One region of the Priestia sp. TSO9 genome, then DNA from elsewhere that is predicted to be linked to it. Evidence: predicted binding sites of a transcription regulator. Region 1 holds the regulator's gene; each other region holds the start of a gene.
What was found. Region 1 encodes Rex, which represses fermentation and respiration genes when NADH is low (regulators of the CRP and FNR family bind a similar motif). Its sites were predicted from a motif close to TTGTGAAATATTTCACAA; they were not measured.

Region 2: the regulator Rex is predicted to act here: its motif matches at 6,665-6,682, upstream of LJC66_RS26515 (anion permease).
Region 3: the regulator Rex is predicted to act here: its motif matches at 6,703-6,720, upstream of yeiL (transcriptional regulator YeiL).

The regions. Positions count from the first base shown of each region.
Region 1 covers NZ_JAJEKD010000005.1:1,942-10,132, forward strand. Annotated here, with positions in the region: gene rimI (ribosomal protein S18-alanine N-acetyltransferase) at 1-381, shown strand, start outside; gene tsaD (tRNA (adenosine(37)-N6)-threonylcarbamoyltransferase complex transferase subunit TsaD) at 378-1,394, shown strand; gene LJC66_RS01140 (ABC-F family ATP-binding cassette domain-containing protein) at 1,650-3,584, opposite strand; gene LJC66_RS01145 (redox-sensing transcriptional repressor Rex) at 4,043-4,681, shown strand; gene tatA (twin-arginine translocase TatA/TatE family subunit) at 4,735-4,920, shown strand; gene tatC (twin-arginine translocase subunit TatC) at 4,936-5,691, shown strand; gene LJC66_RS01160 (YdiK family protein) at 5,717-5,944, opposite strand; gene LJC66_RS01165 (CPBP family intramembrane glutamic endopeptidase) at 5,941-6,669, opposite strand; gene groES (co-chaperone GroES) at 6,969-7,253, shown strand; gene groL (chaperonin GroEL) at 7,321-8,191, shown strand, end outside.
Region 2 covers NZ_JAJEKD010000016.1:324,566-332,756, reverse strand. Annotated here, with positions in the region: gene LJC66_RS26550 (S1C family serine protease) at 1-542, shown strand, start outside; gene LJC66_RS26545 (CxxH/CxxC protein) at 616-774, shown strand; gene rlmH (23S rRNA (pseudouridine(1915)-N(3))-methyltransferase RlmH) at 858-1,337, shown strand; gene LJC66_RS26535 (tRNA dihydrouridine synthase) at 1,507-2,505, opposite strand; partial or broken gene LJC66_RS28060 (PhoX family protein) at 2,967-4,817, opposite strand; gene LJC66_RS26520 (class I SAM-dependent rRNA methyltransferase) at 5,330-6,529, shown strand; gene LJC66_RS26515 (anion permease) at 6,809-8,191, shown strand, end outside.
Region 3 covers NZ_JAJEKD010000010.1:67,029-75,219, reverse strand. Annotated here, with positions in the region: gene LJC66_RS07915 (branched-chain amino acid ABC transporter substrate-binding protein) at 1-306, opposite strand, end outside; gene LJC66_RS07910 (helix-turn-helix transcriptional regulator) at 307-510, opposite strand; gene LJC66_RS07905 (hypothetical protein) at 683-1,036, opposite strand; one part of gene LJC66_RS07900 (IS3 family transposase) at 1,128-2,014, opposite strand; one part of gene LJC66_RS07900 (IS3 family transposase) at 2,014-2,284, opposite strand; gene LJC66_RS07895 (HD domain-containing protein) at 2,792-3,763, opposite strand; gene LJC66_RS07890 (MazG nucleotide pyrophosphohydrolase domain-containing protein) at 3,802-4,122, opposite strand; gene LJC66_RS07885 (LOG family protein) at 4,222-4,803, shown strand; gene LJC66_RS07880 (cysteine hydrolase family protein) at 4,850-5,386, opposite strand; gene LJC66_RS07875 (cupin domain-containing protein) at 5,616-5,963, opposite strand; gene LJC66_RS07870 (class I SAM-dependent methyltransferase) at 5,999-6,634, opposite strand; gene yeiL (transcriptional regulator YeiL) at 6,743-7,405, shown strand; gene LJC66_RS07860 (phosphoribosylaminoimidazolecarboxamide formyltransferase) at 7,561-8,191, opposite strand, start outside.

The DNA of each region.
Region 1 (8,191 bases):
AAGTCTTTTACGACACCTTGGAGTTCAGAAGCGTTTCAAAATGAGTTAACCAATAATCAATTTTCAACTTACATTGTGATGGAAGAAGGAGAAAATATTATTGGGTATTGCGGAACGTGGATTGTTATTGACGAAGCACATGTAACCAACATTGCGCTATTGCCAGACTACCGAGGTAAGGGACTCGGTGAATTGTTGCTGCGCAACGTGATGGACGTGCTTCGAAAACTAGGTGCTGCGTCAATGACATTAGAAGTGAGGGTATCTAATCATATTGCACAATCATTGTATCAAAAGCTAGGTTTTAAACCTGGAGGTATTCGTAAGAATTATTATTCTGATAACAATGAGGATGCATTAGTTATGTGGGTGAATTTATGAGTGAAAATCAATTAATTTTAGCATTAGAAACAAGCTGTGATGAGACAGCAGCAGCCGTGATTCGAAACGGTCATGAAATTGTAGCCAATGTGGTGGCCTCTCAAATAGAAAGTCATAAACGATTTGGCGGTGTCGTACCGGAGATTGCATCTCGTCATCATGTGGAACAAATTACGGTGGTAGTTGAAGAAACTTTAAATCAAGCGAACTTGACGTTTGCAGATATTGATGCAATAGCTGTAACGGAAGGACCAGGGCTTGTGGGAGCACTTCTTATTGGCGTAAATGCAGCCAAAGCGCTAGCATTTGCACATCAAAAGCCATTAATTGGTGTTCATCATATTGCAGGACATATTTATGCAAACCAGCTAATCAAAAAATTAGAATTCCCGCTTTTATCGTTAGTTGTATCTGGAGGGCATACGGAGCTTGTATACATGGAAAGTCACGGTCAGTTTAAAGTGATTGGTGAAACGAGAGATGATGCAGCAGGAGAAGCCTACGATAAAGTAGCCCGCACGTTAAACCTTCCATATCCAGGGGGACCGCATATTGACCGCCTTGCACATGAAGGAGAGCCATTAATTGATTTGCCGCGTGCTTGGCTAGAAGAAGGATCCTATGATTTTAGTTTCAGTGGGTTAAAATCAGCAGTTATTAACACTGTCCACAACGCGAAGCAAAAAGGTGAAGAAATTCTTCCACAAACGCTTGCTGCTAGCTTTCAAGCGAGTGTTATTGATGTGTTAGTAACTAAAACCGTTAAAGCTGCAAAGGAATATAACGTTAAGCAAGTGTTAGTAGCAGGAGGAGTTGCTGCTAATAAAGGACTTAGAGCAGCGCTAGAAGAGGCATTTGCACCATTATCAAACATCGAACTTATTATCCCGCCGCTCTCTCTCTGCACGGATAATGCTGCAATGATTGGAGCAGCAGCAAGTGTACGATTTGCTCAAGGAAAACGTTCAGATATGTCATTAAACGCAAACCCCGGTTTAGACTTGGAAGAGTAAGAGACGAATGAGATTTAGTTCTCATTCGTCTTTTTTTGTGGATAAAAATAATTTATCAACAATATTCAATAAATTTAGAATTAACTGTGGATAATTATGTGGAAAAGTCCGTGCGCTCAGTACACGGACCTGTTATCAACAAGTTTTAATTATGAAAATCAGACAGATATCCACTGTTTATTCACAGAGTGGATAAAGCTTGTTCTAAAGCGCACGAACAAGTAAATAGGATGAATAAATACGAAAAAATATAGACTATTCTTCTAGAAGAAGCTGTAATTCTTCCCACTCTTCCATTAATGTGGATAACTGTGAAGAAATTTTTTCGTTTTCACCGTTTAATCTTGATACTTCTTCGTGGTTTTGATAAATTTCAGGGTCACAAAGAAGTTCTTCATTCTCTGCTTGTGCGGCTTCTAATTTGTTTACTTCAGTCTCAATTTCTTCAATGCGGCGCGTTCGCTGCCTCATCAATTTTTTTTGTTCTTTATCTTGTTTATAGGACTGTTTATCTACTTTTACCGTGCGTTCTTCGTTTGCTTTTATATTTTCTAATTCTTTGATTTCCTCTATTTCTGCTTTCTTTTCTACATAATAGTCATAATCTCCAAGAAACTCTTCTAACCCTTCAGGAGACAGCTCTGCTATTTTGTTTGCAATACGATTAATAAAATAACGGTCATGTGAAACAAATAACAGAGTTCCTGGGTAATCGATTAACGCATTCTCGAGTACTTGTTTGCTATCTAAATCAAGATGGTTAGTAGGTTCATCTAAAATTAAGAAATTAGCTTTTTGAAGCATAAGCTTCGCAAGAGCCAAGCGTGCTTTTTCACCACCGCTAAGCGTGGAAACGATTTTCAGTACATCATCACCTGAAAACAGAAAATTTCCAAGCGCTGTACGAATTTCTTTTTCAGGTTTGGATGGGTATTCATCCCAAAGCTCATTTAAAACGGTTTTATTAGACGTTAAATTGGCTTGCTCTTGGTCGTAATAACCAACCATTACGTTTGAGCCAAAGGAAATGGTTCCAGTCTTGAAGCTTAGTTTATCCACAATACCTTTTAATAAAGTAGATTTCCCAACTCCATTAGGGCCAACCAACGCAAGGCTTTCACCTTTTTTAATCCGAAGGTTTGCCTGCTGAACGATATATTTGTGTTCATCATATCCGATAGACACGTCTTCAAGATTTAAGACTTCATTTCCGCTTTGACGCTCAATTTCAAACGAAAAACTAGCTGATTTTTCGCCTTCGTTAGGTCGATTTATTAACTCCATTCGATCGAGCTGTTTCCGTCTGCTTTGCGCACGTTTTGTAGTCGATGCGCGGGCGATGTTTCGCTGAATAAAATCATTCAGTTTTGCGACTTCATCTTGCTGCTTTTCATACTGACGCAACTCTTTTTCATATCGCTCTGCTTTTTGTACAAGGTATTTAGAGTAATTGCCCGTGTACTTGACCGTTGTTTTTTGTGTGACTTCATACACTTGATTTACGACTTTATCAAGGAAGTAACGATCGTGTGAAACAATTAAAATAGCTCCTTCATACCCTTGCAGAAACTGTTCCAGCCATGCTAAAGTTTCAATATCTAAGTGGTTGGTAGGCTCATCGAGAATAAGCAAGTCTGGCTTTGTTAAAAGCAGTTTTGCAAGAGCCAAGCGCGTTTTTTGTCCACCGCTCAAGGAGGAAATAGGGGTGCTATAGTCAAAGTTTGAAAAACGGAAACCGTGAAGAATAGACCGTGTATCCGCTTCATATTGATAGCCGCCTAAATCTTTGAACGTTACTTGAAGCTGGTCGTACTCTTTGGTTAGTTTTTCGTATTGAACTGAATCATTAAAAATGTCTGGATCACCCATCTTCGTTTCAAGCGTACGTAATTCTTTTTCCATTTTCTTTAACGGAGCAAAGACCGTCATCATTTCTTCCCATATGGAGAGTGTTGACTCAAGAACTGTATCTTGTCCCATATAATCAATGGAAACACCTTTAGGTTTAATAATTTCTCCGCTGTCATAAGAAAGCTGCTCAGCAATAATTTTTAATAAAGTTGATTTACCAGCACCGTTTCGTCCCACTAGGGCAATGCGGTCTTTTGATTGTACTTCTAACTTTATATTCGATAAAATGGGTTCTGCCCCATAGTATTTTGTAATACCGTTCAATTGTAGAATAATCATTTTTTCACCTCTAGTAGTATATCCATAGTGTATTTTAACATATTTTCAACTACAAGTTCTTCTTACAAGCGTTTGTAATTTGTAGAGGGACAAGGACAAATGATGAAGCGAATGTTTTGATTCATGAAATAAAATGATTTTACCTGCACATTTTATACAGGATACTATGTTAAAATAAGAGATAAGTGCATCTCTGAACTTATATATGATGGATGTAGAAAACCCGTCATGACTAACAAACGAATCCTTTGAAGGGCACATTGCTTCGTTCTAGCTACCGACTTTAAGTAGTGCTGGATAGACAAAAGGCGTCGGGGTGTGAAGCGGAGTATATATAAAACAAGAGAAAAGAGAGAGAATTGGAAGCGCTACCTCAAAGCGGTTGAGGCTTTGTGAAAGGTAATGCAATATGACTTGAAAATGTTAGTAACGACATACATGAACTGAGGGGGTACAACGTGAACACTGAACAATTAAAAATACCACAAGCAACGGCTAAACGATTGCCGCTTTATTATCGTTTTTTAAAAAACTTGCATGCTTCTGGTAAACAGCGTGTTTCGTCAGCGGAGTTAAGTGAGGCAGTGAAAGTTGATTCTGCTACTATTCGCCGGGATTTTTCTTACTTTGGAGCATTAGGGAAAAAGGGATACGGCTACAATGTGAATTATTTACTTACATTTTTCCGTAAAACGTTAGACCAAGATGAAGTAACGAAAGTAGCACTGATTGGCGTAGGGAATCTGGGAACGGCCTTTTTAAATTATAATTTTATTAAAAATAATAACACCAAAATTGAGTGCGCTTTTGATGTGATAGAAGATAAAGTCGGTACAAAAGTAGGCGACGTGCCGGTTTATCACCTTGACCAATTGGAAGATTATATGAGTGATGATATCTCAGTGGCGATTTTAACCGTTCCTGCCACTGTTGCTCAGCAAATTACCGATCGTTTAGTGAGTTGCGGAATTAAAGGGATTCTAAACTTTACTCCTGCACGCTTAAACGTACCGGATGAGATTCGACTGCACCATATTGATCTTGCTGTAGAATTACAGTCGCTTGTCTACTTTTTGAAAAATTATCCTGTTGAATAAGGCGGACTATGTTACGATTTCCTTAAGTCTAAATTAATAAGGAGAGTGGGAATATGGGGATTGGAGCAGGCAGTTGGATTATTATTGCGATTGTAGCACTGCTTATTTTTGGACCGAAACGGTTACCGGAGCTAGGAAGATCAGTGGGCCAAACGCTTAGAGAGTTTAAGCATGCCGCTAGCGGTGCATCAGAAGATCGTGAAAAAGATAAACAGCGTCAAGTAGATGACAAAGAGTAAGAGGGTGATCATAGTATGACCGAACAAGAAATGTCAATATATGATCATATAGGAGAGCTGCGAAAACGCATTTTAATTGTTTTATTTTTCTTTGTGATTGCCACAATTGGCGGCTTCTTTATAGCGGATAAGGTCATTGTCTATTTACAGCATGCTGATGAGGCAAAAAATTTAACGATGAATGCATTTAGGCTAACAGATCCAGTTAAGATTTATATGCAGTTTGCTGTTATTATCGGCTGTGTACTTGCAGCTCCTGTTGCACTGTATCAACTCTGGGCATTTATTAGTCCTGGTTTATATGAAAAAGAGCGGAAGGTAACGCTTGGATATATTCCTGTTTCCATTTTTCTCTTTATCGGCGGTGTCTCTTTTTCTTATTTTGTGTTGTTTCCATTTGTCGTCGATTTTATGACGCGCGTTTCTGATGAGCTGAATGTAAACCAAGTGATTGGCATTAATGAATACTTTTCTTTTTTAATGCAGCTCACACTGCCTTTTGGCCTGTTGTTTCAGCTTCCTGTCGTCGTGATGTTTTTGACGAGATTAGGAATTATCACGCCTATGTTTTTATCTCAAATTCGAAAATATGCCTATTTCGTACTGCTAGTTATTGCCGCACTTATTACACCACCGGAATTGCTCTCGCACATGATGGTGACAGTGCCGCTCTTAATTTTGTATGAAATCAGCATCATTATTTCCCGCATTTCGTATCGCAAAGTGTTAAAGGCAAGGGCAGAGCAAGAAAGAGAAGATGTTAGTATGTAAAAAAACCACTGAAACAGTGGTTTTTTTATTTAGATGAATCATCTTGATTTTTATATTGCTGCTGCAATTTTTTAATTTTGTAGTGCAAGATAAAGATGCGAACCGCAAACCTGAAATCGAATGCGGCTACGAGTGCAAATAAGATTGTGGGGAAATTCCACACGGTTTCCTGAGCATTTTGAATTGCCAAGTAAGTAAATAAAATCCCCATAATAATATAAATAAACCCTCGTGTTAAAGGGATATTCTTCATAAAAACATGCCTCCAAAAATAAACTGCATTTGTTCTGCTTGTTTTTGCATTTCTATAATTTTATCTGCAAAAATAGTTTGAGATAAAATAACGATTGTATTCATCAAAACATGAGCAATAATAGGTACAACAATTAGTCTTGTTCTTGCATAAAGGAATGCAAATACAAATCCCATGGCTGTATACACAAGTAAATGTTTAAAATCCCAGTGTACCGCAGCGAAAATAAGGGAACTAATAAATGCAGAGATAAAGAAATTGTATCGTTTGTGAAGAGAGCCGAAAATAATCTTTCGGAAAATAATCTCTTCTAGTATTGGTCCAATAACAGATGTAACGACAATAAGGAACGGTGTTGCTTTAACAAGGTTAACAATATTTTGTGTGTTTTCAGATACTTGGGTAATGCCAAGAGCGTGTTCGATCATACCTGCTACAGCTTGACCAGCCATAGCGAGAAACACCCCAAGGACTGACCAGGCAACAGCAATCGTTTTTCCAGCATGTTCTATACGCATGGACATGTCACGACGCAGCAGCAGTAAGACAATAAGTAAGCCAAGGATAAAGCTAATGATAGTCCAATAAGTCAAAAGCAGGACATTCGCTGTTCGAACTGGATAGTCATCAAACATTCCTGTTAATTTTAACAGCGGTATACCAACAACTCCTGAAAACTGCATAAGGATGTAGGTGAGGATAACATACCAATAACGTTTTTCCAATCTTCTATACTCCTTTAAAAGGTTTTTATGTATATATGTCGAAGAAGTACTGTAAAGTTAGTAATTTCTTCTTGCTCGTATTGTAACATACATATTATTGAACAGAGAAAAGAATGCTTTATTTCTCAAAATCGTCGAAATCTAAGACTATTATATGTAGTTGTCGTAAATTTTAAATTTTTTTTGTTTAATACTTGCAAAAAAAACCCACTTTGTTTTAATATAATAATTGTGTTAGCACTCGTCGAGGTTGAGTGCTAATAAAAATGCAAACATATTATTTGAGGAGGTTGTTTCACTTGTTAAAGCCATTAGGTGATCGCGTAGTGATTGAACTTGTAAAATCTGAGGAAAAAACAGCAAGCGGTATCGTGTTACCGGACAGTGCAAAAGAAAAACCACAAGAGGGTAAGATTGTTGCTGTTGGTACAGGCCGAGTATTAGAAAGCGGTGAGCGTGTAGCTTTAGAAGTAGCTGCGGGCGATCGTATCATCTTCTCAAAATATGCGGGTACTGAAGTGAAATACGAAGGTACTGAATACTTAATTTTACGCGAAAGCGATATTTTAGCTGTAATCGGCTAATTTTAACCACAAACTTATCATACGTAAAAAATAGATTATTAAGAACATCTTGAGGAGGTCAAAGAACATGGCAAAAGACATTAAATTTAGCGAAGAAGCACGTCGCGCAATGCTACGTGGTGTAGATACATTAGCAAATGCTGTAAAAGTAACGCTTGGACCAAAAGGTCGTAACGTTGTATTAGAAAAGAAATTCGGTTCACCGCTTATTACAAATGATGGTGTAACAATCGCAAAAGAAATCGAATTAGAAGACGCATTTGAAAATATGGGTGCTAAATTAGTAGCGGAAGTTGCTAGCAAAACAAACGACGTTGCTGGTGACGGTACAACTACTGCAACAGTTTTAGCGCAAGCAATGATCAGAGAAGGTCTTAAAAACGTAACGGCTGGTGCTAACCCAATGGGTATCCGTAAAGGGATGGAAAAAGCAGTAGCTGTAGCGGTTGAAGAACTAAAAGCAATCTCTAAACCAATTCAAGGTAAAGATTCAATTGCTCAAGTAGCAGCTATCTCAGCAGCTGACGAAGAAGTAGGTCAATTAATTGCTGAAGCAATGGAGCGCGTTGGTAACGACGGCGTTATCACACTTGAAGAATCAAAAGGTTTCACAACTGAATTAGAAGTGGTAGAAGGTATGCAGTTTGACCGTGGATATGCATCTCCTTACATGGTAACTGATTCAGATAAAATGGAAGCTGTATTAGATGATCCATACATCTTAATCACAGACAAAAAAATCGGTAACATTCAAGAAATCTTACCGGTATTAGAGCAAGTTGTTCAACAAGGCAAGCCTCTATTAATCATCGCTGAAGACGTAGAAGGCGAAGCTTTAGCAACATTAGTTGTGAACAAACTTCGCGGTACATTCACAGCTGTAGCTGTTAAAGCTCCTGGTTTCGGTGATCGCCGTAAGGCAATGCTACAAGACGTTG
Region 2 (8,191 bases), on a different contig from region 1:
TGAATGGCGATGGAAATCCTGATTGGCAATCAGAAGTTATTCAAACAGATGCCGCCATTAACCCTGGTAATAGCGGGGGTGCTCTTGTTAATATTGATGGTGAATTAATCGGTATTAATTCCATGAAAATTGCTCAAGAAGCAGTAGAAGGCATTGGTCTTGCGATTCCAATTAACATGGCTAGACCCATTATTAATGACTTAGAACGATATGGTGAAGTCAGACGTCCGTATCTTGGAGTTAGTACACTATCATTAAGTGAGGTATCAGGGTATCATTTAAAAGAAACCCTTAAGTTACCGCATGATGTAGTAAACGGAGTCGCTGTTCTAAAAGTCGAGCAAGGTTCGCCAGCTGCTAAAGCTGGATTAAAGGAATATGATGTGATTGTTGAGTTAGATCACAGCAAAGTAAGGGACATTGCGACACTTCGCAAACACCTCTACATTGAAAAAGAAATTGGCGATAAAATGAACGTAACGTTCTATCGGGACGGCAAAAAGAAATCCACAGAAGTAAAATTAACACGTCAAATGAAGTAAAAGAAAAGTTATCCACAGGGGATAAACTCCTGTGGTTTTTTACTGAAAAGAATAGAGAAAGGAAGATAAATACATGAAGATATATTGCTGTTTAGAACATACAGAACTAGCGCTGGATGTAATGGTAGATGAGATTGAGCTAGCACCGGTTTTTGAAAAAATAGAAAATTCTACCGACAAAAAAAGCTGTGAATATTGTGACAATGAAGCTGTATATGTAGTAGGGAACTAATATTCTTATACAAAATGTGGATATAGCATGTGGATATGTGGATAATATCTGTGGATAAGAGATAAAGGAGAGGAGAATAGCCTGTGAATATCTCTATTATAACCATTGGAAAGCTAAAAGAAAAATACTTAAAACAAGGCATTCAAGAATATTTAAAGCGTTTATCAAGCTATGCAAAAGTAGAAATTATTGAGCTTGCAGATGAAAAAGCGCCAGAAAACTTAAGTGAATCTGAAATGGAACAGGTGAAACAAAAAGAAGGAGAGCGCATCTTAGCGAAAATCTCAGACGATACTCACGTGATCGCATTAGCTATTAACGGAAAACAAAAATCTTCCGAGGAACTCGCAAAAGAAATTGATTCATTAGCTACCTACGGAAAAAGCAAAATAGCGTTTGTTATCGGTGGGTCGCTTGGTTTAAGCAGCGAAGTAATGAAACGCTCAAACGCAGCCCTTTCTTTTTCAAAGATGACGTTTCCTCATCAGCTTATGCGCCTAGTATTAGTAGAACAGATTTACCGAGCTTTTCGTATTATTCGAAATGAACCTTATCATAAATAGAACGTGTGGATATTTTTTTATTAAAAGCTGAGGCAGAAGGAAATGTAAAACCTTCTGCCTCAGCTTTTATCATATGTGGATAAATAGCACACCTCTATAAAAAAGAACAAGAAGTTCTTCTCTCCGATAAAATGGTAGAACAATTGAGTTTAAGCAAGCGAGATCTTATTTAAGAAACAGAAAAACCTTCGTCTTCTTTCACTCCAGCTCTGTCTTTAAACTCATCAAGCAACGCACGCACTTCGTCAGTTGTTTCCGTGCTCATGAGTAGATTTCTTAATTCACTTGCACCGCGGAATCCGCGAACGTAAATTTTGAAAAAGCGTCGAAGCGGTTTGAAAGGGCGCGGCTCTAACTCTTCAGAATACTTATCATGAAGATCTAACTGCAGGCGAAGAAGTTCTAATAGCTCTTCGCTTGTGTGCTCTTTCTTTTCTTTTTCAAACGCAAACGGATTATGGAAAATTCCGCGTCCAATCATGATTCCATCAATGCCGTACTTCTCCGCAAGTTCAAGACCTTTCTGGCGGTCAGGAATATCACCGTTAATTGTTAGTAGCGTATGAGGGGCAATTTCGTCACGAAGCTTCTTGATCTCCGGAATTAACTCCCAGTGCGCGTCAACATCGCTCATTTCTTTTTTTGTACGAAGGTGAATAGAAAGGTTCACGATATCCTGTTCTAAAATATGCTTCAGCCAGTCGTACCACTCATCAACTTGCGTATAGCCAAGACGAGTCTTTACGCTTACTGGAAGTCCTCCAGCTTTAGCTGCCTGGATAATCTCAGCCGCAGTATCTGGACGGCGAATCAGACCAGAACCTTTTCCGTTTCCTGCAACATTCTGTACAGGACAGCCCATATTAATATCAATGCCGCGAAAACCCATTTCGGCCATACCGATACTCATTTGACGGAAGTATTCAGGCTTGTCTCCCCAAATGTGCGCAACGATTGGCTGTTCATCATCTGTAAACGTCAAACGTCCTTTTACGCTATCTTTCCCTTTCGGATGGCAGTAGCTTTCCGTATTCGTAAACTCTGTAAAAAATACGTCAGGTCGTGCTGCTTCGGTCACAACATGGCGAAAAACGACATCCGTCACAGCTTCCATCGGTGCCAAAATAAAAAACGGACGCGGCAACTCATGCCAAAAATTATCTTTCATCTTATATCTAAACCCTTTCTTTTAGGGAAAACGTATTCCCAAAATTAAAAAGTGTAATTTCTTTTATCAGGTTGAATGTCAGTATAAACTTCAACCAATATATACTTTAATGGTATGGGAGGAAAAGTGCAAGGGAACGAGTGGTTTTGTTTTGCTGGAAATACCTATTGAAACAAATTTTATATCTAATATTAGTGGAGTGTAAGCAATTAAAAGCGAGCCTGAAGGCATGTAACGGATACCTGCGAATAAATATCCTAAAGTATTTGGTTTGTGTGTAGGCACTTTCTCCAAGGATATTATAAAGTATTCACCATAATTATGATTACGATAAACGATTTTATAAATAACTTCGACTATATAAAAAACCACGTCTGTCACTGTACAACAGACGTGGCTTCATTACGTATTAATGCTTTTTGTAAGGAGCACCGTCCTTAGAAGGCAGTCCAGAAATGTATCTATCCTACACCACCTGTTTCTTGAATGCCAATGCTTTCTTTCAGTGCATTAGCTAGCTCCTCTTTATCAACAGCGGTAATATTTTTGTCGCTGATGTCCTCGCCCGGGTGCTGATAGTTGCTTAATACGTAGCGAGAGTTTTTAATGTTTTCTACTGCACGAAGTCCTGTTGCTTCTGCTCCCACTGGAACTGAAAGAATGCGTGATAGTTTTTTGGTTTTTACATGATAAGCCCATACGAAATTGTTTGTGTGTAGTGAGCTGTCTTCTCCGATAAACAGTGTATTTAAGTCATTTGAATACGTAAGGTTGTCAGGGTTGGCAATTTTATTTGGATCCGCTGTATTACCGTATGCATCTGCTTTTTCTAGGTCTTGTCCGATCAGTAGCCCTTCCATGCTTGCAGGAACGCAGTGGCTGTTAATCTTGCCGTTTGCTTGGTCTTTTTGATGTGATCCTAAGTTCAGCTGGTAGGTCACACCAGACTCTAATTTTGGAAGCTGGATATCATCTTGTACAGCGCCAGATTCTTTTAGCATGGCACTATCTTGGTAAGAAATAGCCATATACGCTTTTTTGTCTTTTTTGTTAACCGTTAGTCCTTCCATCTTGTTGAATTCAGATGTTGCACCTAAAATTGCACCGTATCGGCGTGATTCTAAAAAGGCAGCTGCTTTTTCCATACCAGGCTTTACTCTTAGGTATTCAACTTTTTTACTTGCAGCGGTTTTAACAGCTTTAAATCCTTTTGTAGGCTGGTCAGCTGTTTCAAAAATATCACTAAATCTTGTGCCTTTGTCGATTATTGTTTTCACTTCATTGTCTGTTGTATGGCCAAGCTTAATCCACTGAAGTTCGCCTTTACCTCCATTGTTCGTACTCGTTTGTTTAAACTTTGCCGCATAAAGAGTTCCTGCTGAGAAGTCTTTTTCCTTATCTGCTACATACATAAACATCATGGTATTAGACCCATCGTCTCCAAAAAGAGTGGTTTTGTTATCTGGAAGTACCTGCATCATTTCGTGTGAAAAACGGCCTGTGCTGTAATGTTTTACGACGGATGCATGGCCGCTTTCATCCACTGAAATTTCTGGAATCTAGCCGTAGTAGTAAGGATTTGCTTTTGACGTGTCGCCGAAATAAAGCTTAGCGAAGTTCGTGACGTCTTTATAAGAGCTGGATGAAGGATCTTCAAAAGCACGTGCATCAGGCTCATATTCTTCTGACCCAAGGTGAGTACCCCAATCCGTTGTAGAGCCATTACACGGCGTCCACAAACCATTTACATTAGAAAAATCAATTTTTTTAGCATGGTTGACGGTTAGGTTTCCTGTTTTATCATCTCGGTCAACTTGTGTAAGCGTCATTGAAGCAGGAAGACCGGAAATTTCTTTTCCAGCATTATTAACAGATTCATATTCATAATGTGAAATAATATAAGACTTACCGTTGATGGTGATAAAGCTGTTTGAATCCGGTGCGTCTGATACGTACGGTGATGGCTTATCAGGAACGCTTCGGTCAATAATCGGATCCCCGTTTGCATCGATCGGTGTACCTGCGGCGATTAATTCCCCTTTATTATCGACAATTTTATCTTTTGAAAGAAAGAGCTGGTTATAGTTAAGCGGCGTTTTTTCAACGCTTCCATCTTTATACGTTACTTTTACAGATGCCTCTGTATACGTTTTAATCATATTTTCAATCGTAGTAGGTGCTTTCATTGGCTGAAACTCGACGCTTTTGATTTGTTTTGGATGTTGAATTGGATGATGCTCTGCTGCAAAAGCAGAAGCGGCGCTAGAAGCTAAGAAGGTGAGAGATAGTCCAAAAGATACTCGTTTTTTCATGGTTGATAACCTCCGAATCGTATTCATACACTTATTAAATCATTTGGTTGTTGAGGAAATATAAAGAGAAGAGCTGGATTTGTTGAGCTGTTGTTAAGAACGTTGAACATTTATATGACAAGTTTAACTAGAAGTTATTCAGCTATCTTTTAGAATTTGTTCAGATAGTATTCAGCTGGGCTTCACAGTGAATTCATGTTCCGCTCTTACAATAAACACATAGCTAAAGGCGACAAAAAGCACTTTGGCTCGTACAGCAAAAGTGAAAGGTATTTTAGCAGAAAAAAACGTCACTCAGTTCAATGCTTATACGGGACAAGAGTGCTCATAATTTTTTATCTTAATACATTTCATTTTTCATTCATATCAAGCAGAGGGTGCTTCAAGGCATCTTCTGCTTTTCTATTTATAACTAGAAACGGAGCTGTTTATCTATGTTAAGATAAATGTAGATTATTGTTGTAAAATGGATAGAACTAGAATGAAATAAATTAAATAGATAGGGTGTACACATGAGAAAAGAAGTACAAGTTATAGCCAAAGAAGCTTTTATTAAAAAAGTGAATAAAGGTTATCCACTCATTGAAAAAGATGCGCTTGTTGATGGTCATAAACTGCAAGAAGAAGGCGTTATTATTAACTTAGTCACTCCGAAGAATCAATTTTTAGCCAAAGGCTATTATGGAAAACAAAATAAAGGTTACGGATGGATTCTTTCGAAAAAGAAAAATGAGCAAATTGACGCGGCGTTTTTTGCTAGAAAAATTCAGCAAGCTATTGCCTCTCGTCATGATTTTTATGCATCTGAAGACACAACTGCTTTTCGCGTATTTAATAGTGAAGGTGACGGAATCGGCGGCTTAATTATTGATTATTATGACGGATATTACGTCATTAGCTGGTATAGTGAAGGAATTTATCAATTTAAAGAATACGTCATTGAAGCCTTAAAGTCTGCGCCTAATTTTAAAGGGCTGTACCAGAAAAAACGTTTTAACGTAAAAGGGCAGTATATTGAAGAAGATGATTTTGTAGCAGGGGATAAAGGTGAGTTCCCTCTTATTGTAAAAGAAAATGGTATTCGTTTTGCCGTTTACTTAAATGACGGAGCGATGGTGGGAGTCTTTTTAGATCAGCGAGACGTCCGTAAAACGATTCGAGATAAATATGCAAAAGGAAAGACCGTGCTAAATATGTTTTCGTATACAGGCGCATTTTCAGTGGCGGCCGCTCTTGGAGGAGCTGCGAAAACAACAAGTGTCGATTTAGCCAATCGCAGCTTGGCAAAAACAATTGAGCAATTTAGTGTAAATGGAATTGATCACGAAGCACAGGACATTATCGTAGAAGATGTTTTCAAGTATTTCAAATATGCGGTCAAGAAGAACATGACGTTCGATCTTGTGGTGCTAGATCCGCCGAGCTTTGCCAAGTCGAAAAAGCATACGTTCAGCGCGGCAAAAGACTACAAAGATTTATTAAAAGAAGCTATTGCTCTTACAAAGCCAAACGGTGTCATTGTGACATCTACGAATGCAAGCAATTTTGATATGAAAAAATTCCATTCGTTTATTGAAAAAGCTTTTAATGAAAAAGGTGAACGTTACAAAATGATGGAGCAGTTCGCTCTTCCAGCTGATTTTAAAACAATAAAAGAATTTAAGTCAGGTAATTATTTAAAAGTCGTATTTATTCAAAAAGTAAATCGCTAAATGCAAGGCTGCATGATGAACTCATGCAGTTTATTTATTTTTAATAAAATAACGCTTACAAGCTATTTTGAAGGGAATAAAATGAAGGTAAGAGATAAATATTGTCAATATATATGATAAAATAATAAAGGAATTATGCTCAACACTTCACAAATTTACAATATCATCCTTACGAAACGTATTTTTACAATTATTTTATTTTAAATGGGATAAGTATTGAGTACGAAGTGGAAAGAGCATACTATTACTATTATTTAAAAACATGAAAGGAGAAAGATTATGGCTGAAACAACAAAAAAGCCTGCCGGCGAAGTGAAATTTATTCCTTTATTAATTTGTCTGGCAATCGGACTTATTTTATGGTTTATTACACCTCCGTGCGGACTTGATTTGAAGGCTTGGCACTTATTCGCTATTTTTGTGGCTACTATCGTAGGGCTTATCATTAAACCATTGCCATTGGGCAGTGTGGCTATTTTATCTTTAACCATTATTGTATTAACTAATACATTAACACTTGAACAATCGCTCAGCGGTTTTCAAAATACGACGATTTGGTTAATCGTTATTGCATTCTTTATTTCTAGAGGTTTTATTAAGACTGGTCTAGGAACAAGGGTTGCCTATATCTTCGTTCGTTTGTTCGGTAAAAAGACGTTGGGACTATCGTATTCTCTTATCGTAAGTGACTTGCTTTTATCACCTGCAATGCCGTCTAATACAGCACGAGCTGGAGGAATTATTCTTCCCATCATTCGTTCTTTATCCGAAACATACGGATCGAGAACTGGAGACGGTACGGAGCGCAGAGTCGGCGCTTTCTTAACAAAAGTATCGTTTCAAGGAGATATGATCACATCCGCTATGTTCGTAACAGCAATGGCGGCCAATCCTCTTGCCGTTAAAATGACGGAACAAATTACAGGCAAGACTATTTCATGGGTTGGCTGGGCAGCGGCTGCAATCGTACCTGGAATTATTAGTTTAATTGTTATTCCACTCGTTATTTATAAGCTGTATCCGCCAGAATTAAAAGAAACGCCGGAAGCATCTGAAATTGCAGCAAAAAAACTAAATGAAATGGGTCCGCTAAAGAAAGAAGAATGGTACATGATTGGCGTGTTTTTACTTCTTCTTGTGCTGTGGATTTTTGGCGCTAATTTAAATATTAATGCAACAACAACTGCTTTTATTGGTCTATGTGCGCTTCTTTTAACGCAAGTGTTAAGCTGGTCGGACATCAAAAAAGAACAGGGAGCATGGGATACATTAGTCTGGTTTGCTGTATTGGTTATGATGGCAACTTTCTTAAATGATCTAGGCATGATTCCTTGGTTCAGTGATCTGATGAAAGGCACTGTTAGCCATATGTCTTGGATGACGGCGTTGATCGTATTAGCTATTGCATATTTTTATTCTCACTACTTTTTTGCGAGTAACACGGCTCACGTCAGCGCTATGTACGCAGCATTTTTATCTGTCATCGTGGCCGCTGGTGCGCCTCCGTTACTGTCAGCATTAATTTTAGCGTTCTTTAGCAATTTATTTGGCTGTTTAACTCACTACGGAAGTGGACCGGCACCGGTGTTCTTCGGTAGTGGATATGTAACGCAGCAAAAATGGTGGTCGCTCGGCTTTTTAATTTCAATTATTCATATTATC
Region 3 (8,191 bases), on a different contig from region 1:
CTTTGTTAGTAGACCAAAGAAAACTCCGGCAGCTAAACAACATAATACTAATAAGTAATAGGGCATTTTTCTAATTCGTTTCTCATTTTCATAGGAGTCAACAGAAATACTTAAGTTCAAATACCCTAATATAACACTGGTAAGTATCAAAACTAGCCATATAGGATTATTGGTAATATTATTGAATCCTTTCGTAATACCGTCATATATTACAATCCCCACAAGTGCTAAAGTTTGAAAAGCAAACGCAAAACGAATATTTTTTAAATTTTTTATAACAAGTCTTTCGTCTGTTATTACTTTCATTTAAATCTCCTCCTGACCAACCCAAAAAATCTCATCTAAGGTTTTATTGACTGCATAACATATTTCTAAGCAAAGTTTTAATGTAGGATTATATTTTCCTTTTTCAATTAAACTAATGGTTTGACGAGTAACACCAACTTTTTCAGCCAATTGATGCTGAGTTAAATCAGCCTGTACACGAAATATTTTTACATTGTTTTTCAATATAAACCAATTCCTTCCTGGTCCCAGTGTAACATATACATTACATTATTCAATATATATATTACATTATCCTTGAATTTAATTTACTTAATACGGCTTATTGCCACTAAAAAAGGATCTTTCGTTAGAAGATCCTTATAACTGCTTATTTACTTTAAGTGTTTTTTAGAAATTAAAGATAAAGTGTTGATACAACTAAATAAGTTAATGAGAATAAACTTAATAGAAAAACAAAAGAGGCAAAAAGTAAAACCTTTGACTTTTTATTAATTGTTATACCATTTTTGAATAAGTTAGAGAACCCTAATAACAAGCCTCCCAAAATTGCTACTAATCCAAACAATTGGTTAACTGTACTTCCCATCCATACCCCTATAACAAGAATTATTAAAGCAAAGAATGGATTAAAAATAACATTCACCGTCACATTAATCAGCCTCTTTCTAATTTGGTTACTATTAATTACTATTTTATCAGAAAATGGATCAAAGAAACGGTGTATATCATATATATCTTTAGTCAACATAATGTCTCTTTCCGGAAAATAGCATAAAAAAGAACCCTTGATGCAGGACGGGGACTGCACCCTGTTTGTGAGACAGGACTCAAAGCACCTTTTAAACAGCCAGCTGCCGGTATTGTACTGGTGACTGGTTGTTTAGTTTCGTTTGAATACGGGCATTGTTGTAATAAGTAATATAGTTTTCGACGATTTGTTCGACGATGGTGGTCGTCGTATATGTTAACTCGTCGAGGTAGAACGTTTCAGACTTTAGCGAGGAATGAAACGATTCAATGGAGGCATTATCTGCGGGTGTCCCTTTACGGGACATACTCATAGTAATGCCTCTTTCTTTAATTTTTTGTTGATAGAGATGCGAGGTGTACACAGATCCTTGGTCACTATGCAACGTACATCCTTTAGGTAAAAAAGGAAGTTGGCTTAACGTATCTAAGACAAATTCTACATTTTGGTGATCACCAATCGAATATGCAATGATTTCCCCATTAAATAAATCTTGAATACTTGAAAGATACAACTGCTTAGGTCCAAAAGGCAAGTAGGTAATATCCGTTACTAATTTCTGAAGAGGGCGATCAGCTTGAAACTCACGATTTAATACATTCTCTGCAACCTGATAAGGTTGCCCTGTTTGCTTTCGTTTTTTTCGTTTTACGCGACATTGCCAACCGTATTTCTGCATGACACGTTGTACAAATTTATGGTTAATTTTCATCGTTCGATTGAGTAATGCTGTAATTTTTCGATAGCCATATCGAAACTTATGTTTTTGACATTGATCACCGATCTGTTGTTCCATCCATTTCTTTTTCTTTGTCCGTTCTGATTGTTCCTGTTTCCTCCGGCGATAATAAGTCGATCGAGGGATATCAAGGTGCTGACAGATTTGATAGACTGGCATCTTATCTTTTAACTCTTCTACTACGTTCACTACGATTTCTGGGACCACTTCCTCTCCAATTCCTTGTACTTTTTTAAGACCTCAATCTGTTGTGTTAAATACCGGTTTTCTGCTTTCAATTTGGACATTTCGTCTTTAAAGCCAGGTCCCTTTCCGTATGAATACTGCTTGCCTACAGGCTGTTCAAATCGATGCATTTCTCCATTTTTATACCATTTCATCCACCTTTTTAATTGGGTGTAACTGCGAATATTTAATTGGGAAAGCACTTCTTTGACAGGTAGACCAGCTAATCTCATCTCAATAGCTTTTATTTTTATCTCTGCTGGATAACTAACTCTTGTCCCCATAGAAAAAACACCTCCAAGTGATTGTTAGGTAGTATATACCCGTTTTTTAACTTAAAGGTGTTTTTTATTTGTCTCACTATTAGGGGTCAGTCCCAATGGTTCTTGATGAGGCCTTGTTTCTGCTTTATGCAGCTTTTTATACATCCTTGATCTAACAGGTTTTTCTCCTCAGGTGATTGGAGATAAGATGTATAAAAAGTGCACGCTTTATAATATGAAAAATAAGAAAAATATAGTAATTATGGTAAATATATGATATTATTTACTTGCGGTGCTATGCATTCTTCAACGAGTATGAATGACAAAAAGCAACCTCCTTCCAATGCCATGGGATATGAGGTTGCTTTTTATTTTGCTTACCTTTTGACTGGACAAATTATAACCTAATCCTATATTTTAAATATGTACATGTATATTTCACTTTTATCAACTATTAAAAGCAGCTATGATCAACCACACATGTAAGAAAAGCACCTTATTTAACTAAATAAGGTGCTTTTCTCTTTACTAAGTATTAAGAACTCTTATGAATGTTCCTTTTAAAGACTTTTCTAGAGCATACTGATTTAATTCTCTTACTTTGGTGGAGAGCTCTGTTGCTTTCTTCATTCGGACGTTCCCTACTAACACAAAGGGATCAATAATCCGTACCTTTTTCTTTTGGTGTATGTCATAATCTACCTCATCATTTATTACTTTTTTGCTCATATCTTTCATTTTTTGTAGCACTTCATGGTCTTTGCTGTCAATTAACTTTCTCCAAACTGTTTCATCATCCGATAATAAGTCATCAAAATGAATAATCTCCTTGGCCATTGCGATCTTTAATATATCCGTTAGTATAGCATACCCATATACATTTGATGGATGAAGAAAGAAGTCAATGACCTCCGTATAATAAGCTTTAACAAACCATTCTGCAGCCTCAATTGTTTTTAAAAAAATTTTGCCGTCAACCACTCTTAATTCATCTACAAATTTACAAGCATTGTCTGAAGAAATCATATTATAGGTAGATAAATCACGAAGCGTATAATCGATGCGGTCTGCACACAGCAAAGGAAGAGGTTGTTCTAATAAGGACCATTTCTCAATAGGCAATATAGACAAAATATTAAATCCATGCTTTTGTAAAACAGAAGGGATTTCTGATGATTGAATTATTTTGTCAAATATTTGATCGTGAAAATCCTGTTCTGGATTATTTAAAACAAAATCTATGACATGAGAAAAAGCTGTATGAGAAACGTCATGTAATAAGCCAGCTATTTGTTCTTCTATAGATCCACCTAACCTTCTAATCAATAGCATGACACCTACAGAGTGTTCAAATCGTGTTACATTCCACTTTGGATTCACTAAATAACTTGCGCCACCTTGGTGAATCTTTTTCAGCCTCTGAAGGGGCTCAGTATGTATTAATTCTGCTAGGACTGGTTCTAAGTGAAAAGATCCATAAATGAAATCATGAATTTTCATAAAACGACTTCACTTTCCCTTCTTTTGTCACATCTATATCATTTAGTAGAATAACGCTCTGCAAGCTTCTCTTTATGCGAACTGAATATTTCTTCTAAAGAAATATCATATTTGTTAGCAATAACAATCAAGTTACCTAACACATCTCCTAGTTCTTCCGTTAATTCTTTCTTATTTTCTTCCAAAGTTCCAGTTACTTCATCTGGTCGATCCCTTCCGATTTCTAAAGCCCTAATAGCTCGTGCTACTTCACCTGTTTCCTCGGCAAGAAAACCAATTCGAATAAAGATATCTAAATCTGACCAACCTCTCATTTTGTAGTAGTCCTTTACCCATTGTTGAAATTCTGTTACGTTCATTAAATGGTTCCACCTTCCTTTTTTAACTTCAACTAAGTTTACCAAATCATCCATTATTATGTATAATCAATAACGGTGATTACATAGGAGGGGATCTTTATGAAAAGAATAGCTGTATTTTGTGGATCAAGTAATGGAGCATCTGACCTTTATATTCAAGGTGCAAAGGACCTGGGAAAAGAACTTGCTAAACGTAATATTTCGCTCGTATATGGTGGAGCAAGTGTTGGAGTAATGGGTGCTGTGGCTGATGCCGTGTTGGAAGCTGGCGGACATGTCATTGGCGTCATGCCTACTTTCCTTGAAGAAAGAGAAATTTCTCATAAAAACCTGTCAGAGCTTATCGTTGTTAAATCTATGCACGAGAGAAAAGCCAAGATGGCTGAACTTGTAGATGGATTCATTACATTACCAGGTGGTCCAGGTACACTAGAGGAATTCTTTGAGATTTTCACATGGGCTCAGTTAGGGTTACATCAGAAGCCTTGCGGATTATTAAATATTAATGATTATTACACACCACTTATTTCTTTATTTAATCACATGACAGAAGAACAATTTCTACAGGAAAAATATCGTTCTATGGCTCTTGTAGATACAGAACCACAAGGTTTATTAGATCAATTCAATACATATCAACCTCCTTCAGTTAAAACATATATCACAAAAGCACAAAGCTAACAAAAAAACAGGATTAGACACTATCTAATCCTGTTTTTTTGTTAGCTTAAAATATAATTTCGTTTACTTCTTTTAATGTAACGAATCTGCCACCTAGCATATTATTATGATGTTCTACTATTTTAGAAGCTGAAAGCACAGCCGTATCAAATGTGCTATGGGCATCTTTTACTAAGATATTCTCTTTATACCCTAAGCTATATGCTCTCCTACAAGTAGTATCCAAACAAAATTCAGTTTGCATACCTGCAATGACTAATTTTCCGATTTCAAGTTCCTGAAGTTTTTTGTATAAAGTTGTTTGATAAAATGCGTCCCAAGAAGATTTTTGAATAACTATATCCGTTGGTATGGGGCCGACATCCTGATGGATTTCCCATGTGACTTTTCCTTCACTAAGCATACTATCCGAACTGGGGTCTGTATGCTGTATATAGATAATTGGCACATTAGATTTGTGTGCTTTTTCCCTTAGAGAAGTAATATTTTTAAGTACTTGTTGTTCATTACATAAAGATCCACCTTCATAAGAAAACATGATGTTTTGAACATCGATAAGCAACAAAGCTGTTTTTTCACTCATTTAATTGTATCCCCCTATTGAGTTTTGTGGTAAAAAATTCAAAATAATATTATATCAAATTAAAATCTCATATTATATAGCTTGATCCTGCAAAATCTAGCTTTCTTTGAAATGTACATAGTATATAAATGTAGTTACCATAATGTTTTTATCGGGATTTATCTGTATATACGTAAAAGCCATTTAAGACCTATCTTAAATGGCTTTTACAGTGGTTATGTTATTTTATTTACTCATCAATAATTATCGTATCAGCATTTATATCTTCAAAACAAAGGTTTACTGTTCTTTGCTTCGCTCTGGTTCTATGTACGGTTCCAGCTGGTATAAGTAACGTATCATTAGGTTTTAAAACAGCAGTATCCTTACCTTTAAAATCAATTAAAAGTTCTCCCTCTAAAACCATAAAAAGCTCATCCGAATTAGAATGATAGTGCCATTTGTATTCGCCTGAAAATACAGCTATACGAAGGCAGTGATTATTAATATTCGATACAGGAAAATTCACGTGTTGATCTTTAATATCTTTTGTAATTTCTTGAAGATTAATCTTTTCTAGCTCTAATTTCTCTACCATTACAATTCTCCCTTTATATTTTCTTTGTAATAAATTCAATTTAATTTCCCCATATACACTAAACCATTTGAACGATTTCTATTCATAGTTGTATATTCTAATTTCTTATATGCTAAGGTTTCAAATTGATCTATCCATTCTTTCACGCGTTCTTCGCTATGATGACGTAAAATAGCCCCATCTGGTAACTCAAAAACCCCATATGTATGATACTTAGTGAGTCCCTTTTCATAACGTAATTTATTTCTTTCATCGCTATTTAGTAGAAAATCGTTGATGTAAATAATACCTCCTGGCTTTAGTACCCGTTTAATCTCATTTAAAATAGCGTTTTGTTCCTCATTTTTATGAACACATGTTAAAACTGCAAAAAGTAAGACAGCATCCAAAGAATCATTAGGAAAAGGAAGCTTCCCACTTTGAATAACTTGAAAATCGATTTCTGAGTTATGAAACTTAGCTCTTTTAATCATTTCTTCTGAAAAGTCTACACCATGTAAATTGTTATAATCGTAGCTTCTTAATTCCAATAAAGTCCGTCCATACCCACAACCATAATCTAATATGACAGCATTGTGATTAACATGTGTTAGGAATAATTCAGGTTGAAAAGGCGTAGTAAATTCTTTTTTATTAGCTACTTCATTCCAATATTCATCTTGTTTGATCATCTTTATGAAACATCTCCCTATTGATCTATCAACTTTGATTGCATCATAGCATGTAAAAACATAAAATAATGTGAGATATCTCATATTTTTATAATAGTAGGAGAAAAAATGAAATTTTTAAACGACCCTATGCAAAGTTACTATGTCGAGAAATACTCTATTCAATCACTTTTTTCCTTTCCAATTACTCCATTTATTCAGGTCTGCGAATTTGAACGTGGTGAATTTATTTATAAGGAAGGATCCTATCCTCAATATATTTATTATCTTGTTGAAGGTAAGGCAAAACTCTATGTTACACACGAAAATGGGAAAGTGTCCTTGATTAATTTTTTACAAGCTCCAACATTTATGGGGGAAGTGGAACTATTAAATTCACAACGATATGCTAAAGCCATACAAACTATCACAAAAACCATTTGTTTGGCTATTCCTATTGATACCTGTAAAAATAAGCTCTTAACAGATGTTATATTTCTCAGATATTTATGCAGTTTTTTAAGCGAGAAAGCAACTAGAATTTCAGCAAAGTATACACAAAATCAGGCCTATCCACTTGAGAACCGTCTTGCTGCTTTTATAATGTTGTCGGCTGATGATAACTTTTATAAAGAAAAACATACTGAAGTATGCGAATACCTGGGTGTATCATATCGCCATCTACTCCATGTACTAGCCCAACTATGTAAATCAAATACTATTGAAAAGCAGTCACGAGGCTACATTATTAGAGACAAAGAACGTTTGAAAAAATTAGCTGAATTAAATTAAAGACACTCATAATAACCTCGTTTCATAAGAAAGATAATTATATGTATATGATATAAAAGGTAGTTACCATAATCATATGTATCGAAAACAGTTTAAAAGAGCCAGTCCCTTTATAAGTCTTGGCTCTTTTGGACTAATTATATTTAATTCATAGCTCAATGATGGAATACACGTATACCTGAATGTGCCATGATCATCCCGTATTCATTTGCTGCCTGTGTAACTTGTTCATCTCGTAAAGAATTACCTGTTTGAACCACATATTTAACGCCACTTTGAGCCGCACGATCGATATTATCACGGAAAGGTAAAAAAGCGTCGGATGCATAGGAAACGCCTTTTAACCTTTTTAGCCATTCTCGTTTTTCACTCTTACTTAGCCTAGCAGGGACCTCCTCAAAACATTGTTTCCAGTGCTCATTTTCTACCTCAGTAATATCATCATTAAGCCATCCATCAATTGCATTATTCACTTCTACACGAGAAATGCCTTCTCTGAACTTCATGTTAAGGGCCCTTGGATGTTGTCTTAGCCACCATTTATCAGCTTTTTCAGCAGCCAACCTCGTACAATGAATACGGGACTGCTGTCCAGCACCAATTCCAATTGTTTGGCCATCTAATGCGAAACAAATGGAGTTTGATTGTGTATATTTTAATGTAATAAGAGCAACAAGAAGATCTCTCTTTGCATTTTTAGGAATATTACATTGAGTAGTAACAATACGATTAAAAACTTCTTTCCCAATCTGTACATCATTTCTTTGTTGTTCTAGAGTAATTCCA